Regions from separate parts of the Reyranella sp. GW821-FHT14A01 genome, predicted to be linked through region 2. Evidence: riboswitches for the same ligand, from Rfam matches in the RefSeq annotation. Region 2 holds a riboswitch; the other holds the start of a gene.
The links. A riboswitch is a leader RNA that binds a small molecule or an ion and turns the genes downstream of it on or off. The one in region 2 is predicted to bind S-adenosylmethionine.

Region 1: it holds a riboswitch for S-adenosylmethionine, as region 2 does, so the genes downstream of both, metX (homoserine O-acetyltransferase MetX) here and AC1ROX_RS03210 (O-succinylhomoserine sulfhydrylase) in region 2, are expected to answer to the same signal.

The regions. Positions count from the first base shown of each region.
Region 1 covers NZ_JBXAPM010000002.1:199,207-207,916, forward strand. Annotated here, with positions in the region: gene AC1ROX_RS04745 (gamma-glutamylcyclotransferase) at 1-24, opposite strand, end outside; gene AC1ROX_RS04750 (prephenate/arogenate dehydrogenase family protein) at 29-913, opposite strand; gene hisC (histidinol-phosphate transaminase) at 910-2,001, opposite strand; gene AC1ROX_RS04760 (chorismate mutase) at 2,026-2,877, opposite strand; SAM riboswitch at 2,983-3,058, shown strand; gene metX (homoserine O-acetyltransferase MetX) at 3,118-4,287, shown strand; gene metW (methionine biosynthesis protein MetW) at 4,284-4,889, shown strand; gene AC1ROX_RS04775 (GNAT family N-acetyltransferase) at 4,954-5,400, opposite strand; gene AC1ROX_RS04780 (YbaK/EbsC family protein) at 5,393-5,881, opposite strand; gene AC1ROX_RS04785 (NAD(P)-dependent oxidoreductase) at 5,871-6,803, opposite strand; gene AC1ROX_RS04790 (class I SAM-dependent methyltransferase) at 6,826-7,614, opposite strand; gene gloB (hydroxyacylglutathione hydrolase) at 7,687-8,463, shown strand; gene AC1ROX_RS04800 (P-loop nucleotide/nucleoside kinase family protein) at 8,586-8,710, opposite strand, start outside.
Region 2 covers NZ_JBXAPM010000001.1:654,551-663,260, reverse strand. Annotated here, with positions in the region: gene AC1ROX_RS03240 (tetratricopeptide repeat protein) at 1-149, opposite strand, end outside; gene AC1ROX_RS03235 (Smr/MutS family protein) at 197-799, shown strand; gene ada (bifunctional DNA-binding transcriptional regulator/O6-methylguanine-DNA methyltransferase Ada) at 733-1,854, opposite strand; gene AC1ROX_RS03225 (DUF1127 domain-containing protein) at 1,915-2,151, opposite strand; gene gcvA (transcriptional regulator GcvA) at 2,293-3,216, shown strand; gene AC1ROX_RS03215 (TenA family protein) at 3,336-3,947, opposite strand; gene AC1ROX_RS03210 (O-succinylhomoserine sulfhydrylase) at 3,969-5,180, opposite strand; SAM riboswitch at 5,256-5,332, opposite strand; gene AC1ROX_RS03205 (Bug family tripartite tricarboxylate transporter substrate binding protein) at 5,365-6,345, opposite strand; gene AC1ROX_RS03200 (thiamine pyrophosphate-binding protein) at 6,551-8,239, opposite strand; gene AC1ROX_RS03195 (NIPSNAP family protein) at 8,256-8,570, opposite strand.

The DNA.
Region 1 (8,710 bases), on a different contig from region 2:
AACCCACCTTGGCTTGGCGCTCAAGCCGTTAGGCCTGGTGGAGATGGATCAGGGCGCGGCGGATTTCGCGGGTGCGCGTGAACAGGTCGAACAGCTTGTCGCCCTCGCCCCAGCGGATCGCGCGCTGCAGGTAGAAGAGATCCTCCTGGAAGCGCTGCAGCACTTCGAGCACGGCCTCGCGATTGTTCATGAACACGTCGCGCCACATCGTCGGATCGGACGCCGCGATGCGCGTGAAGTCGCGGAAGCCGCCGGCGGCGAACTTCAGGATCTCGCTGTTGAGATGACCGCCGAGATCGTCGGCCGTACCGACGATCGTGTAGGCGATCAGGTGCGGCAGGTGCGAGGTGATCGCCAGGATGCGGTCGTGATCCTTGGCATCGATGCGCTCGACCTGGCTGCCCAGCCCCTTCCAGAAGGCTTCGAGCTTGGCGACGGCCGCGGCGTCGCTGTCGGGCAGCGGCGTCAGGATGCACCAGCGGCCCTCGAACAGGTCGAGCAGCGCGGCCTCGGGGCCTGAATTCTCGGTGCCGGCCACCGGATGGGCCGGCACGAAATGCACGCCCTCGGGGATGTGCGGCAGCATGTCGGCGATCACGGTCTGCTTCACCGAGCCGACGTCCGACACGATGCAGCCGGGCTTCAGGCTCGACGCGATGGTCTTCGTCGCCGGTCCGCAGGCACCGACCGGCGTGCAGACGATCACCAGGTCGGCGTCCTTGCAGGCGTCCGCGAGATCCGTGCCGCAATGGTCGGTGAGCTTGAGCTTGTTGGCGAGGGCGGCGGTCTCGGCACTGCGCGTCGCCGCGACGATGTGCTTGGCGAGGCCGCGCTTGCGCGCCTCCAGCGCGATCGAGCCGCCGATCAGGCCGATGCCGATCAGTGCGATCTTGTTGAACAGGGGCTCGCTCATTTGCCTGCCGCCACGAAGCGGGCCAGCGAGGCCTGCACCGCCTTCACCTCGGCCTCGGTGCCGACGGTGATGCGCAGATGCTCGGGCAGGCCGTAGCCCGCGACCAGGCGCGGAATCAGGCCGTCGTTCATCAGCCAGTCGTTGGCGGCCATCGCTCGGTCCTTCGAGCCGAAGCCCACCAGCACGAAGTTGCCGACGCTCGGCACCGGCGCGAGGCCGAGCTTGGTCAGTTCAGCGCTGAGCCACGGCACCCAGATATCGTTGTTGGTGCGGCTGGCGTCGGTATGGGCGATGTCCTCGAGCGCCGCGATGCCCGCGATCTGCGCCGGCAGATTGACGTTGAACGGCTGGCGCAGCCGGCTCATCACGTCGACGATCCCGGCCGGCCCGTACATCCAGCCGAGCCGCAGGCCGCCCAGCCCGTAGATCTTCGAGAAGGTGCGGGTCATCACCACGTTCTCGGCCTGGTCGACCAACTCGACGCCCGACTCGTAGTCGTTCTTGCTGACATACTCGGCATAGGCCGAGTCGATGATCAGCAGCACGTTCTTCGGCAGGCCGGCATGCAGGCGGCGCACGTCGTCCTTGGAGACGTAGGTGCCGGTCGGGTTGTTCGGGTTGGCGAGGCAGACGATGCGCGTCTTGTCCGTCACCGCGGCCAGCAGCGCATCGATGTCGCTGCCGTAATCCTTGGCCGGCGCCGCGACCGGCGTCGCGCCGACGCCCAGCGCGTTGATCGCGTACATCAGGAAGCCGTACTGGCTGTAGACCAGCTCGTCGCCCGGGCCGCAGTAGGCGCGGACCAGCAGGTTCAGGATCTCGTCGGAGCCCGCGCCGCAGACGATGCGCGCCGGATCGAGGCCGTAGTGGCGGCCGATCGCCTTGCGCAGCGCCCCGGTGTCGCCGTCGGGATAGCGGTGCAGCTCGGCCGCCGCCTTGGCATAGGCCGCCATCGCCTTGGGCGACGGGCCCAGCGCGCCCTCATTGGACGAGAGCTTGGCGATCGTCTCCTTGCCGTCGATCGAGTCCTTGCCCGGCACATAGGGCGCGATCTTCATGATGCCCGGACGCGGGGTGAGCGCGCTCATGCCAGTCTCCTGTGAAAGTTCAGATCACGGCTTGGCGTCGATCGGCACGGCATAGGCGCCGATGGCCGCCGCGCAGCCTTTTTCCAGTCCCAAGGCTGCTTCGAGTTCGCGCAGGCGCGGATCTTCATCGGCGATCACGCCCGGCACCTCGACGAGATAGTGATGCACCCCGGCCACGACCTGGTCCAGCGCCGAGGTGAAGGCGGGCAGGCCGGCCTTGGCCAGCGCGGCGGCGATGCGGTCGCGGCTGAGACCGTTCTTCGCCTCGATGGCGACCATGGCGCGATCCGCGCCACTCGGCTCGGCATCGATACGGGCCAGCACGAAGGCCGAGATGCCGCGCGCACGGGCATTCGGCATGGCCAGGAACGGAAGACGGGCCACGACGGTCGGCAGGGTCGTATCCTTGCCGGCGAGCAGCGGCCACCAGGGTGCCGAATCGGCTTCGAGCGGGGCGGGCACGACACCAATTGTCGTCGTGCTGGCCCGCACCGCCGCCAGCACGCCGGCCGGCGTGTCATGGGCGACGAAGGGGATCTGGCAGCCGAAGTGATCGCGCGCGAGGTCCCAGTAGCCGGGCTGGTCATCGGGACGGCAGATCGCGATCTTGAGGCCCGGTGTCTGGATCAGCGTGAAGGCGCTCATCATTTCACGCCACATGCGATAGACGGCGCCCGACGGGAACCGGCCGTCATGCGTCGCCAGCCGCTTGCGCAGGACCTGCGCTTCACGACCCGGACGCAAGGCAAGACCGCCCGCAGGCTTGGCTGCGGAGATATGCCCGACGACCTCCGCGCGGCGGCGGATCAGGCCGTGCAGGTCCGTGTCGATGGCGTCGATTTCCTGCCGCAAGCTGTCGAGACTGGGAGCGTCCATTAGGCCGTTTTTTCCTGTGCGCAGCGGCGATACTACGTTCGTACTGCCCGCGTAAAGGCAAACAAGCCGCAAGAGGCTTGCCTCCCGGCGCCCACAACCGTATAGACACCTCTCCGTGGAATTTGGGCCGACCGGCTTGCGACCACGTTAAACATCGCTAAAAGGTCGGAGTGCTCGAAAAAGCCCCCGCCCTTCCGGTCGGGGGCTTTTTCGTTGGCGATTTGTCTGGAGAGGACTGTGCTGGACGACCTCACCGATGCCGAACGCAAGGCGCTCGCCCAGTGCCGCCACGCGATCCTGGGCGTGGACCGGCCGCTGCGCCTCGATTGCGGCGTCGAACTCGGCCCCTACCGGGTGGCCTACCAGACCTACGGCACGCTGAACGCCGACAAGTCGAACGCCATCCTGGTCTGCCATCCCCTGACCTGCGACCAGTTCGTCGCCGACCGCCATCCCGTCACCGGCAAGGACGGCTGGTGGGAGAGCCTGATCGGCACGGGCAAGGTGCTCGACCCCGAGCGCTATTTCATCATCTGCATCAACGTGCTCGGCCATTGCATGGGCACGACCGGTCCGCAGGCCCACGATCCCGCGACCGGCCAGCCCTGGAACCTGCGCTTCCCGGTCGTGACCATCGGCGACATGGTGCGGGTGCAGGCGGCGCTGCTCGACCATCTCGGCATTCCCGACCTGTTCTGCGTCATCGGCGGCTCGATGGGCGGCATGCAGGTGCTGCAGTGGGCGGCGGCGTACCCGAAGCGCGTTTTCTCGGCCGTGCCGATCGCCTGCGCCGCGCACCATTCGGCGCAGAACATCGCGTTCCACGAGGTCGGGCGCCAGGCCATCATGGCCGATCCGGAATGGAAGGGCGGCGACTATCGGCTGTCCCAGACCAACCCGGCACGCGGCCTCGCGGTGGCCCGCATGACCGCGCACATCACCTATCTCTCGGAGCAGGCGCTGCAGCGCAAGTTCGGCCGCGCCCTGCAGAACCGCGATGCGCTGGGCTTCGGCTTCGACGCCGATTTCCAGGTCGAGAGCTATCTGCGCCACCAGGGTTCGACCTTCGTCGACCGCTTCGACGCCAACTCCTATCTCTACATCACGCGCGCGATGGACTATTTCGACCTCGCGGGAGCGCATGGCGACGTGCTGGCCAATGCCTTCAAGGGCACGGCGACGCGCTTCTGCCTGATGTCCTTCACCAGCGACTGGCTGTTCCCGACGCGCGAGAGCCGCGCGGTCGTGCAGGCGCTGAACGCCGTCGCGGCCAACGTGTCGTTCGTCGAGGTCGACAGCGACAAGGGCCACGACGCCTTCCTGCTCGACGAGCCGGAGATGTTCCGCACCCTCTCCGGCTTCCTGCAGGGGGCCGCCACGGTGCGCGGCCTCGGGAGTGCGACGCGATGAACGCCCCGATCCGCGTCGACCTGCAGCTCATCGCCGACATGGTGGAGCCCAACACGCGCGCGCTCGACGTCGGCTGCGGCGACGGTGCGCTGCTGGCCCACCTGATGAACGGCAAGAGGGTCGATGCGCGTGGCATGGAGCTCAGCCAGGCCGGCGTGAATGCCTGCGTCGCCAACGGCCTGTCGGTGGTGCAGGGCGACGCCGACACCGACCTGCGCGACTATCCCGACGCCGCCTTCGACTATGTGATCCTGAGCCAGACCCTGCAGGCCACGCGCGAGCCGCGCCGGGTGCTGGAGCAGATGCTGCGCGTCGGCAAGCGCGCCATCGTCTCCTTCCCCAACTTCGCCCACTGGCAGGTGAGGCTGCGGCTGGTGTTCGGTGGCCGCATGCCCGAGACCGCGTCGCTGCCCTACAAGTGGTACGACACGCCCAACATCCATCTCTGCAGCATCGACGATTTCCGCGCGCTGTGCCGCACCATGGGCGTGCGTATCGAGCGCGCCATCGTGCTCAACAGCAAGAGCCGCCGCATCAACTTGCCGCCGCTGCTCGCCAACGTGATCGGCGAGCAGGCGGTGTTCATGTTGAGACGGGATTGATCAATGGAGCGCGCCACTCCAGTGGCGCTCATGATCATGATTGCGCCACTGGAGTGGCGCGCTCCTATGATGATGCCGGCCGCTCGTAGAAGCCTTCGATCTCGTCTTCCCTGAGCTTCACGAAGCCATGCCGGAGATAGAGCCGGTCGGCCTTGCTGCCGGTCAGCACTTCGAGTCTCACGGGCAGGCCGGTCTCGTCGGCTTCGGACAGCAGCGCCTTCAGGATCGTCGTGCCGAGGCCGGAGCCGTGCAGGCGGCGGTCGAGATAGAACGAGTCGATCTTGATCTCGTGGTCGTGCTTGCGAAAGCCGACGCAGCCCACGCGCTTGTCGGCCAGCAGGATCAGGCGCATCCCGGGTTCGTCGAAGTGGCCTCGGAACATCTTACGCGATCGCTCGGGCGTGTAGCGGCCGACTCGTTCGAGATGCTCGCGCATCACGTCGGTGCGAACGGCCAGCAAGGGTTCGAAGTCGGCCTCGGTGACAGGGCCGAAGGTCCACACCTCAGTCACGCGTCGCGATCCGGGCGAGGCGCGGCCTGGCGATGGCCAGCCAGTCCTTGGTGTCGAGTTCCATCGAACGGTCGAGGCGGCCGGCATTGAAGAACAGCGTCTCGTTTGCCAGCAGGTCCTCTTCCACCACGATCGAGATTGCAGGATCGAGCGCAAACGGCGGCACTGCGCCCATGACGCAGCCGGTCAGTTGCTGCGCCGTGTCGGGCGAGGCGAAGCCGCATTTGCGCGCCTCGAAGAGCGTGGCGACGGCGGCGAAGTCGAGCTTGCGGCTGCCCGGCAGGATGGCGAGCACATGACGCTTGCCGCCGCCACCGCCGCGAACGTCCAGCACCATGGCCTTGGCGGCCTGGTCGGGACGATTGCCGCGAATGGCGCTGATCGCTTCCGACTTGCCTTCGTGGGCGTGTTCGATGACGCGGAAGTTGGCCTTGGCGTCGGTGAGAAGCGTCACCAGCCGGTCGAAAACTTCACCCGCCACGGATCACCTTCTCCGAGAGGATCTTCAGCGCATCCTCGAGACTCGGCACCTGGCCGTCGGCCGGTGCGATGTGCGCATCGACGGTGCGGCGATGGCTCTTCTCGATCGCTTCGGTCATCAGCGGATCGACGCCGGTCTCGCGCAAGGTCTGGGCGACCAGGCCCATCTCTTCCCAGCGGCGATGCGCATGCACGACATGCGTCTGCACCAGCATGGTGATGAAGCCGCTGAGACCCATCGAATCGGCGTCGCCGAGGCAGCCCAGGACTTCGTCGAGAATGCCCTGGCGTTGCGCGGTGACCAGCGCCTCGACGCCCAGCGCCTCGATGCCCTTGACCAGCGTGCTGCGCAGCATCTTCACCGAAGAGGCGCTGCCGGGCTTCGGCCCCAGCAACGTCGCGACGAAGCCGTTGGCGTTCATCCAGGTGACCGCGTCGGCGGCGTCTTCGCCCGCCACCAGCATCGGCGCCTTGATGCCCTGCTTGAAGAAGCCGCCCATGACGGCGATGTCGACATAGCGGCCGGCGCCCTTCTCGATCTCGGCGCGGTCCTCGTCCGACATCCTGCCGGTGACGGTGCAGAGGTCGAGATAGTGCGCGCCCTTCTTCAGGAGCGGCGCGGCGGACTTTGCGGCCGAGAGCGCATGCTCGCCCTGCACGGCGCAGATCACGAGATCGGCTTCGCTAAGCGCCTCGGTGTAGCTGTCGGCGATCGCGATATCGAGGCCGCGCGCGGCCTTGCCCAGCGCCGTGCCGCGCGGGTCCTTGTCGAGGGCGGTGTCGATGGCGATGACGCGGCGCGGGGCGTTGTCACCGGGCTTCGAGGGGCCGCGCCAGCCGCTTTCGCTCGCAAGACCACGCGCGATGGCCGATCCCGCCTCGCCAAAACCCAGCAGCGCGATGACGCGCGGAGAAAATGCCATGTCGTTCTTTCTTCTTGGAAATTCAGGAGGTGGGCTTTTCGCCATCCTCGGCGTTGCGCGCGGCCCCGGCGACTTGCGGGGTGTCACGCGAACTGGCGACCCGCAGCTTGGGCCGTGCGGCGGCGACCGCCTGCGGCTGGCTGCGTTCGGCAATGCCGGCGTAGAGCTGCTTGCCGGATTCGATGACGTTGACGCCGCCGAAGCGGCCGAGCCAGCGCTGACCGAAACGCTCGATGGTCGGCGCCATCCGCATCATCAGCCGCGAGCGCGTCGGCGGCATGTAGAGCGCGCGCGTCTGGCGCAGCGGCGCGAACATGTTGGCGCGCAGCAGCGCGTTGAGCTGGCCGGTCGAATAGGGATGGCCCTGATAGAAGGGTGAGCGGTCGACCTGCGACCAGAAGCCGGTACGGGTCGGCGCCACGACGACCATGCGGCCGCCGTCGGCCATCACGCGCCAGATCTCGCGCAGCATCGGGCGCAGCTGCTCGGTGCATTCGACGGCATGGACCAGCACGACGCGGTCGACCGAGCGGTCGGGCAGGGGCAGGTCGAGTTCGTCGACCAGGGTCGCGAGGTTGCGGCCCTCGCGTGGCCAGCGCGTAACGCCCTGCTGGGCGGGCATGAAGGCGAGCGTCCGTCCGGCCTCCTCCATGAAGGGGCGCAGCAGCGGTTGCGCGTAGCCCAGCCCCAGGACCGTCTCGCCGCGCACGTTCGGCCAGATCTCGCGCAGGCGGGCGCGCAGGAGCCGCCGGGTCATCTGGCCCAGCGTGCTGCCATAGAATTCCTCAAGGTCGAGGACGTCGCTCCACATGCTCGTGAGTGTAGCAGAAAGCCCGCCGGACGGGCCATGGCCGGCGCAAGTCAGCTCTGCTAGCCTTGCATCATGAGCACAACACTAGACATCGTCCGTATCCCGGTCCTCAACGACAATTACGTGTGGTTGATGCGCGAGCCGCAGAGCGGCGCCGTCGGTGTCGTCGACCCCGCCGTGGCCGGCCCGGTCCTCGCGGAGGCCGAAAAGCGCCGCTGGAAGATCACCCATATCCTCAACACCCATCACCATGGCGACCATGTGGGGGGCAACCTGGAGATCAAGAAGGCGACCGGCTGCATCATCGTCGGCCTGCGCCAGGACCGCGCCCGCATCCCCGGCATCGACGTCGAGGTCGACGATGGCGACCGCTACCGGTTCGGCGAGGCCGAGGCCGAGATCTTCTTCGTGCCGGGCCACACCAGCGGCCACATCGCCTATGCGTTCCGCGACCAGAAGGCGCTGTTCTGCGGCGACACGCTGTTCGCGCTGGGCTGCGGCCGCATGTTCGAGGGCACGCCGCAGCAGTTCTGGACGTCGCTCAGCCGCCTGCGCGCGCTGCCCGACGACATGCGCGTCTACTGCGCCCACGAGTACACGCAGTCGAACGCCCGCTTCGCCTTGACCGTCGAGACCGGCAACCAGCAGCTCAAGGCGCGCTCGGCCGCGATCGACGCGGCGCGCGCCAAGGGCGAGGCGACGGTCCCCTCGCTGCTCGGCGAGGAGAAGGCCACCAACCCCTTCCTGCGCGTCGACGTCCCGGCTGTGCAGGCCGCAGTCGGCCTCGTCGGTGGCGATCCGGTCTCGGTCTTCGCCGAGGTGCGTCACCGCAAGGATGTGTTCCGCTAAGGCCAAGCGAAGGATCCCTCGCTACGCTCGGGATGACACTGTTGTTGTGATTGGCGCTCTGCGTCGATGCGGAAGCCGGTGTCATCCCGAGCGTAGCGAGGGATCCTTGTTTGCTATGGGTCTCAAGCTGCGATCCGCACACCATCGAGGATCGACATTTCATCGTCGGTCGGCGGCTGCCAGATCGTTTCGATGAAATCGAACATCGGGCGCGTGACTTTCACGCGGAAGGTTTCGCCCTGCTGTT
Region 2 (8,710 bases):
TCGGGGCGCTCGCCGTAACGGGCGAGGCCGCTGCGGAACAGCGGCTCGGCGCGGTCGTACCAGCCGGCGCGCAGATACTGCAGGCCGGTCTGGAGATCAGGGTCGGGTTGCGGCTGGCCGTTGGGCCGATTGGGGGGCGCGATGGCCATGCCGGGCTGTGTAGACCCGCCCCACGGCCAAGGCTAGACGAAATGCCATGGTGAAGGACGTCGAATTATTCGCCGCGGCGATGGCTGGCGTGAAGCCGCTCAGGCGCAAGCGGGCGGCGGCGGGACGCGTGCCGGCAGTGGAAGCCAAGGCGGTGTCCAAGTCGGCCCCGAAGGCCGCGGCCAAGCAAGCGGCGACCCGGCCGACGACCGTTGCCCCGAAGCCACGGCCGCTGCCGGTCAGGCCGAGCGTGCCCGACCTGTCGCCGGACGATCGCCAGTTCGACCGTGACGTCTCGCGCGCCCTGTCGCGGCGCAAGCTGTCGCCGGAAGCGACCATCGACCTGCACGGCATGACGCTCGCGGTGGCGGAACGGGCCGTGACGCAGTTCCTGGCAAGGGTATCGGCGCAGGACATGCGCGTGGTGCTGGTCGTGACCGGCAAGGGGTTGCGCCGCGAAGGCGACCGCACGATCGACGGCCGCATCCGGGCGGAGTTCGTGGGCTGGCTCAATCGCGGCGACAACCGCGAGCGGGTGCGGGCGGTCAAGGCCGCCCACGCCCATCACGGCGGCACGGGCGCCTTCTACCTGCTGCTGCGCCGGCGCTCCTCGGCCAGCAGCCGTTCCTTGCGCGCCACGCCCCAGCGATAGCCGGTCAGCGCGCCGCTCGATCCCACGGCGCGATGGCACGGGATGACCACCGCGGCCTGGTTGGTCGCACAAGCCCGTCCCACCGCGCGGGCCGACTTGGGCTCGCCGATGCTGCGGGCGATCTCGCCGTAGGTGCGGGTCTCGCCGGCCGGGATCTCGGTCAGCGCCTTCCACACCTTCCACTGGAAAGCGGTCCCCACGATGTCGAGCGGCACGTCGGGTGCGTCGAGCGCCGAGGGCTTGCGGCCATAGAGCCGTGACAGCACGCCCTTGACGCGCGGGCCGAGGACTTCGTCGTTGCGCGCGATCTTGGCGGCGGGGAAGTCCTGCTTCAGGCTCTTCTCGAGGGCGCGATCGTCGTCGCCCAGGAATACGGCAGCTATGCCCTTCTGCGTCGCGGCGACCAGCACGCGGCCATAGTCGGAGTCGACCGTGGTGTAGTCGATATGGGCGCCGGCGCCGCCCTTGGCGTAGGTCGCGGGCGTCATGCCCAGCGCCTTGTCGCTGTTCTCGTAGACGCGGCTGGGCGAGCCGTAGCCCGCGCCATAGATCGCATCGGCCACGCTGGCGCCGCCGCGCAGGGCGCTGCGGAACCGCTCGCGCTTGCGCGCGACCAGCCAGTCGCGCGGGGCAACGCCCAGCTCGGCCAGGAAGCGTTTGCCCAGAGCGCCGCTCGACAGGCCGACCTTGCGCGCCACCTCCGCCAGCGACGGCGGGGTGTCGGCATCGTCCGCATCGAACAGCGCGCAGGCGCGCGCCACCGGCTTGCTCAGGCCGACCTCGGCCTGCCAGTCGCGCGGCTTGCAGCGCTTGCACGCCCGGAAGCCCGCCACTTCCGCCGCCTCGGGCGAGGCATGGAAGTCGACGTTGCGGCGCAACGGCGGACGGGCCGCGCACGACGGCAGGCAATAGACCCCGGTCGTCTTGACCGAGAACCAGAACCGGCCGTTGTAGACACGGTCGCGCCGCTGGACGGCGTGCCAGCAGGTCTCCGGGTCGGGAAGAAGGGAAGTGGCGAGGGCCACGGCGGGAAAGGAAAGAGGATGTTGGGTCATGGCGCCATCAAAGCACCATGACTCAACCTGCTCTATCCGGTGCCCGCCGGCAATTCCGGTTTAGGACCAGAAGGGCTTGTCGGCCTCGAACCGGGCGGTCGCCCGGTCGATGCCGATATCTCGCAGCAGTCGCTCGTCCAGCTGGGCCAGCTGATTTCGCGAACGGGCAAGCTCGGCTCGGGTCATGACTTTCTCGATCCCGACCACGACCGTGCCCGCCAGCAGCGACATCGCGCGGCCGAACGAGAGGGAAGGGGCGCCGGTGCGGACCATCCGCACGCTGGATACGATCGACATGACTTAGCTCCGCTTGAGGCGACAGTGCCGGGGATCGGCTGTTCCGCCTCGTTTCTGGCCTGAATTTGCTGTATCCTGTGGATACTTACAAAGGATGAAAGCTCGGGGGAGGCATAGAATTTCTATGAACGGGTTTCAAAGATGAGTCGTTCGCAACTGCCGCTCAATGCCTTGCGCGCCTTCGAGGCCGCCGCCCGACACGCCAGTTTCACCCACGCCGCCGAGGAGCTTCACGTCACCCAGGCCGCCGTCAGCCACCAGGTGAAAGCGCTTGAGGAGAGGCTCGGCGTCGCCCTGTTCGTGCGCCGTCCGCGCGGTCTCGAGATCACCAGCGAAGGCGAGGCGCTGCTGCCCGATCTGCGCGACGCGTTCGACCGCATGACCAATGCGCTGGAGCGTGTCGGCCGCAAGGCCAACTCGGGCACGCTGAACGTGAGCCTCGTCACGACCTTCGCGCTGGGCTGGCTGGTGCCGCGACTGCATCGCTTCCAGGCCAAGCATCCCGAGATCGAAGTGCGCATGACGACGAGCCAGAAGCGCGTCGACTTCGCGCGCGAGGATGTCGACTGCGCGATCAGGTTCACCGTGCAGCCGGAGCCCGAACTGCATGCAACGAGGCTTTTCAGCGATGTGCTGACGCCGCTTTGCGGCAAGCGCTATCGCGACAAGTTGAAGACGTTCGACGACCTGAAGCGCGTGCCCTTCATCGACATGACGCACGATCCAGAATGGTCGATCTGGTTGCGCGCCGTCGGCCTCGGCGACTTCAAGCCCAAGCGCGTGCTCACCTTCGACTCGACGATGATTGCGGTGGAAGCGGCGATGGAAGGCGCAGGTGTGGCCGTCGGTCCGCCACAACTTTTCCGCGAGGAGCTTTCCGCGGGCCGCCTGTTCCAGCCGTTCGAGCAGATCGTCGACAGCGGCAAGGCCTGGTGGTTCGTCTGCCCGCCCGCGTCGGTCAGTCGTCCCAAGACCAAGGCCTTCGAGGAATGGCTGGTCGAGGAGCTGAGCGCCCCGCAGGCGCGGACGGTCCGTCCGGCCCTGGCGGCGAGCGGCCGTCGCTGAGGCGGCCGCGAAAAATTCTAATGGCTGGAGGCCGAGGAACGGCTCAATGGAGCGCGCCACTCCAGTGGCGCAATCATGATCATGAGCGCCACTGGAGTGGCGCGCTCCATTTCAGGCGCCTACACGTGCGCGGCGAAGAAGCCGAGTTCGAGTTCCATGGCGCGGCGGTAGTTGGCGCGCACGGCTTCGGTGTCCCCGGCATGCCGGTCGAGCAGGGCTTCGAGCTGCGCGGCCAGCGCCTCGAAGCCGGGATCGGCGTAGGTCTTCACCCACTCCGAATAGAGCTTCGCCACATTGTTCGCCGCCAGCGACCGGCCAAGGAACGCATAGAGCCGCAGGCACGGCGTCATGGCCGCGACCGTCTCGCCGAGATTGCCGCGCCGGGCCGTCTCCAGCAGGAAATCGACATAGGCGCGTGTCGCCCCGATGGGCGCGACACCGTCGAGGTCGACCCGCCAGCGGTCGGCATAGCCCTTGTGAAGCTTCAGCTCCGTCAGCACGCCGGCAATCAGGCTGGCGAAGGCGTGGAGGTCTTCGCGCGCCTGCGAGTTGGCGAGGCAGAAGGCATACGCGCGTGCGAAGGCTTCAAGGAAATAGGCGTCCTGCGTGACATAGCCCTTGAAGCATTCGATCTGCAGGGAGCCGTCCCGCAGCCCGCGCACGAAGCCGTGCGCCACGACGCGCGCGGCCAGGTCCGAATTCGCCGCCCACAGGTCGGCCGAGAGCGACATGGTCTTCTCCGAATGCCGGCGTCAGCCGCCCAGCGCCTGCACGAGATCGGCGATGATGTCCTCGACATCCTCGAGGCCGACCGAGAGGCGTACGGTGCCGTCGGTGATGCCGAGCTTCGCACGCTCTTCGGCGCCGATGCGCATGTGCGTCGTCGTCGCGGGATGGGTGACCAGGCTCTTCGCGTCGCCCAGGTTGTTGGAGATGTCGACGATCTGCAGGCGGTTCAGCGTCTCGAACGCCGCCCACTTGCCGGCCTTGAGGTCGAACGTCACCACGCCACCGAAATCCGACATCTGCTTGGCCGCCAGCGCATGCTGCGGATGGTCGGGACGACCCGGATAGAGCACGCGGCCGATCGCCGGATGCGCGGCCAGCGCGTCGGCGACGCGGCGGGCATTGGCGCAATGGCGCTCGACGCGCAGGCCCAGCGTCTCCAGGCCCTTGACCAGAACCCAGGCGTTGAACGGGCTGAGCGCGGGGCCGGTGTTGCGGATGATCGGCTGCAGCTTGTCGATGATGAACTCCTTCGAGCCCAGCACCGCGCCGCCCAGGGTGCGTCCCTGGCCGTCGATGTACTTGGTGGCGGAGTGAACCACGACATCGGCGCCGAATTCGAGCGGCCGCTGCAGGATCGGCGTGGCGAAGGCGTTGTCGAGCACGACCTTGGCGCCGGCCTTGTGCGCGAGATCGCACACCGCCTTCACGTCGACGATGTCGAGCATCGGGTTGGACGGCGATTCGAACAGCACGGCCTGCGTGGGCTTGGAGAGCGCCTTCTCCCACTGCGCGAGATCGCCGCCATCGACCAGTTCGCTCTGGATGCCGTACTTCGGCAGCAGGTCGGCCACGATGTAGTGACAGGAGCCGAACAGTTGGCGCGCCGCGACGACGCGATCGCCCGACTTGAGCAGGGCCAGCAGCGCGAAGAATACTGCCGACATGCCGGTCGAGGTCGAGCGACAGGCCTCGGCGCCTTCCAGCGCCGCGAGCCGGTTCTCGAACATGGTGACGGTCGGATTGCCGAAGCGCGAATACTGGTAGTGGTTGCTCTCGCCCTTGAAGGTCGCCTCGGCCTCCTCGGCGCTCGAATAGGCGTAGCCCGAGGTCAGGAACAGCGCTTCCGACGTCTCGTCGAAATTGCTGCGGACCTGCCCGCCGCGCACGGCGCGGGTCTGGGTGCGCCACTTCGAGATATCGGCCTCGGTCTTCTTCTTCGGAATCGATCCGTCCATCACACTTCTCCTCTCGCCGCGTGCCCTTTCCCGGCAACGCAAACGAAAAACCCCCGACCTAGAAGGACGGGGGCTTTGCGAGCACCTCCGACCTTTTAGCGATGTTTAACGTGGTCGCAAGCCGGTCGGCTCAAATCTCCACGGACCGCCTCTATAAGGAGGGCGGTAGCCGGACGCAAGCCCTTCAATCGGGCTTCACGTCGGCTGCTTTGGCGACCTCGGTCCACTTCTTCAGCTCGGCTGCCGTATGGGCGGCGAGCTCGGCCGGGGTCGAGGAGGCGATCTCGTAGCCAAGGTCGGAGATCTTCTTGGCGACCTCGGGGTCCTTCAGCGCCTTCAGCAGCTCGGCATTCAGGCGCTGCACGATCGGCGCCGGCGTGCCTGCGGGCGCATAGAGGCCGGCCCAGGTATAGGCCTCGACTCCGGCGACGCCCTGCTCGCCGACCGTCTTGAGATCGGGCAGGGCCGGCGAGCGCTTGGCCATGGCAAGTCCGACGGCGCGCAGCTTGCCCGCCTGGATCTGGCCCATCGCCGGTGCGAGCGCATCGAACACCACGTCGATCTCGCCGGCGAGCAGCGCCTGCTGCGCCGGCGCCGAGCCGCGATAGGGGATGTGCTGCATCTTCACGCCGGTGCGCAGACGGAAGAGCTCGGCGGTGAGATGCAGGATCGAGCCGTTGCCCGACGAACCGTAGTCGAACTTCGGGCTGCGCTGGATCAACGCGATCAGGCCGGGGATGTCCTGCGCCGGAGACTCAGGACGGACGAGCACGACCATCGGCACGATGGCGGCGAGGCCGATCGCGGCGAAGCTGGTCGGATCGTATTTCAGCGACGGGTTGATGGCGGGCACGATCGCCAGGGTGGAGACCGTGCCCATCAGCAGCGTGTAACCGTCGGGTGCGGCCTGCGCGAGAAGCTGGCCGGCGAGACCACCGCCCGCACCCGGCTTGTTGTCGATGACGAAGGACTGTCCCAGCCCTTCGGCCATCTTCGGCGTGACGATGCGGGCGATGATGTCGGGCACGCCGCCCGGCGCGAAGGGGATGAGCACCTTGATCGGCTGGCCCTTGGGCCATTCAGCCTGTGCCCGCGCCGTTCCCGCGAACGACGCCAGCGACGCTGCCCCGAGAGTGCCCAGGGCAGCGCGACGTGTGATGCTCATTGTTTCCCCCTTCGTTGTTGTTTCTTCTCTATTTGAGATCACCCCTGCCTTTCTCCTCCCCCGTCTTACGGGGGAGGCCGGGAGGGGGAAAGCAACGCGATGATTTGTCGGTTTCGGAGAGTTCAGATCTATGGCCTTCCCCCTCCGCCTCCCTCGGGGGCACCTCCCCCGTTTGACGGGGGAGGAATTTTGATCCGATCTCGATCTAGTGCTTCTGCTTGGCGAGCGCCTGCTCCCGGAGCTTGGTCATGGTGATGCGCGAGGTGATCGCCTCGGCGTCCGTCTTCACATGGATGATCGCGGGCTTGCCGGCGCCCAGCGCGCGCTCGAACGCCGCCTCGAAGTCCGCCGTGCGCTCGACCGTCTCGCCGTGGCCGCCGAACGCGCGGGCATAGGCCGCGAAGTCGGGGTTCTTGAGCTCGGTGCCGTGCACGCGCGTCGGATACTCACGCTCCTGATGCATGCGGATCGTGCCGTACATGCCGTTGTCGACCACGATGAACACCACGTTGGCACCGTGCTGGACGGCGGTGGCGAACTCCTGCCCGTTCATCAGGAAGCAGCCGTCGCCGCTGAACGACACGACGGTGCGGCCGGGCGCGGCGATCTTCGCCGCCACCGCCGATGGCACACCGTAGCCCATCGAGCCGTTGGTCGGCGCGAGCTGGGTGCGGAAGCCGCGATACTGGAAGAAGCGGTGAACGTAACCGGCATAGTTGCCGGCGCCGTTGGTGACGATCACGTCGTCGGGCAGACGCTTGTTCAGCCAGCCGACGATTTCGGCGAGGTTGGCGGAACCGGGTTGCGGCGTCGGCTCGATGTTCTTCAGATAGTCAGCGCGCGCCGTGGGCACGCCCGCCTTCCACGCCGAGGCATCGACCGGCTTCATCGCCTTGGCCGCGGCGGCGAACTGCGACATGCCGGAGTTGATCGGCAGGGTCGCCTGATAGACGCGGCCGAGTTCCTCGGCACCGGCATGCACATGCACCATCTTCTGCGCCGGCACCGGCAGGTCGAACAGCGTGTAGCCGCCGGTCGTCGCCTCGCCGAGACGCGGACCGATCGCGATGATGAGATCGCTCTCCTTGATGCGCTTGCCGAGCGGCGGGTTCACGCCGATGCCGAGGTCGCCGACGAAATTATCGTGGCGGTTGTCGATCAGGTCCTGGTTGCGGAAGGCGGTTGTCACCGGCAGGTGATTGGCTTCGACGAACTCCTTGATGTCGGCGCAGGCCTTCTCGTCCCAGCCGCCGCCGCCCAGGATGACCAGCGGCTGCTTCGCCGCGGCGAGCAGTTCGCGGAACGTCGCCATGTCTTCCGGCGCCGGCGCGCCGCGCGCGACCTTGTAGGGTCCGGTGTCAGCGACCTCGACCTCGTCGACCAGCATATCTTCCGGCAGTGCAATCACGACCGGACCGGGCCGGCCGTTCATCGCGCGATGGAAAGCCTGGCTCACGATCTCGGGGATGCGGCGGGCATCTTCGATCTGCGTCACCCACTTGGCCATCTGGCCGTACATGCGGCGATAGTCGATTTCCTGGAACGCCTCGCGCTCGGCCTGTTCGCGCGCGACCTGCCCGACCAGCAAAATCATGGGCGTCGAATCCTGGAAGCCGGTATGCATTCCGACACTGGCATTGGTCGCGCCGGGACCGCGCGTGACGAAACAGACGCCCGGCTTGCCGGTCAGCTTGCCGTAGGCTTCGGCCATGTAGGACGCGCCGCCTTCCTGGCGGCAAATCACATAGCGAATGGAATTGCGCTGCGCGTAAAGCGCGTCGAGGGCGGCCAGGTAGCTTTCGCCGGGTACGCCGAAGATCGTGTCGGTGCCGTGGATACGCAGTTGATCGATCAGAACCTGCGCGCCGCTGCGGCGCGGGTATACGGTAGCCATGTTGGAGATCTTTCCCTTACTTCGTGGGTGAGAAGGTGGTGGGCACCAATATCTTGTTGTTCATCGTCTTCATATATTCTCGGCTCTTCTGCAAATAAGCCTGCCAGGCGGGATCGGCGGCCATTGCGGCGCGACGCTTCGTGCGATCCGCGAGATCGGCATAGCCCCAGATGTGAACGATCTCGTTCACGTTGCCGACCTCGGTTGTATAGTAGCCGACCAGATTACCGAGATACTTGAGCTGCACCGGCAGCCCTTCCTTTTCGTAGAGCGCGAGGAAGTCGCGCAGGCGGCCCGGCTGAAGTTCGTAGGTTCGATGGTCGATGATCATTCGCAATCCCTCCCGTTTCCCCGTTGATTGTGAGACGTCACATGTACCGTCTCAACCCTGTTGCGCGGTAGACTCAAGGCTTGAATCAGCGCATAAGTGCTGCATTGCGACACTAGCCGACGAGCATCATCACGAGTCTC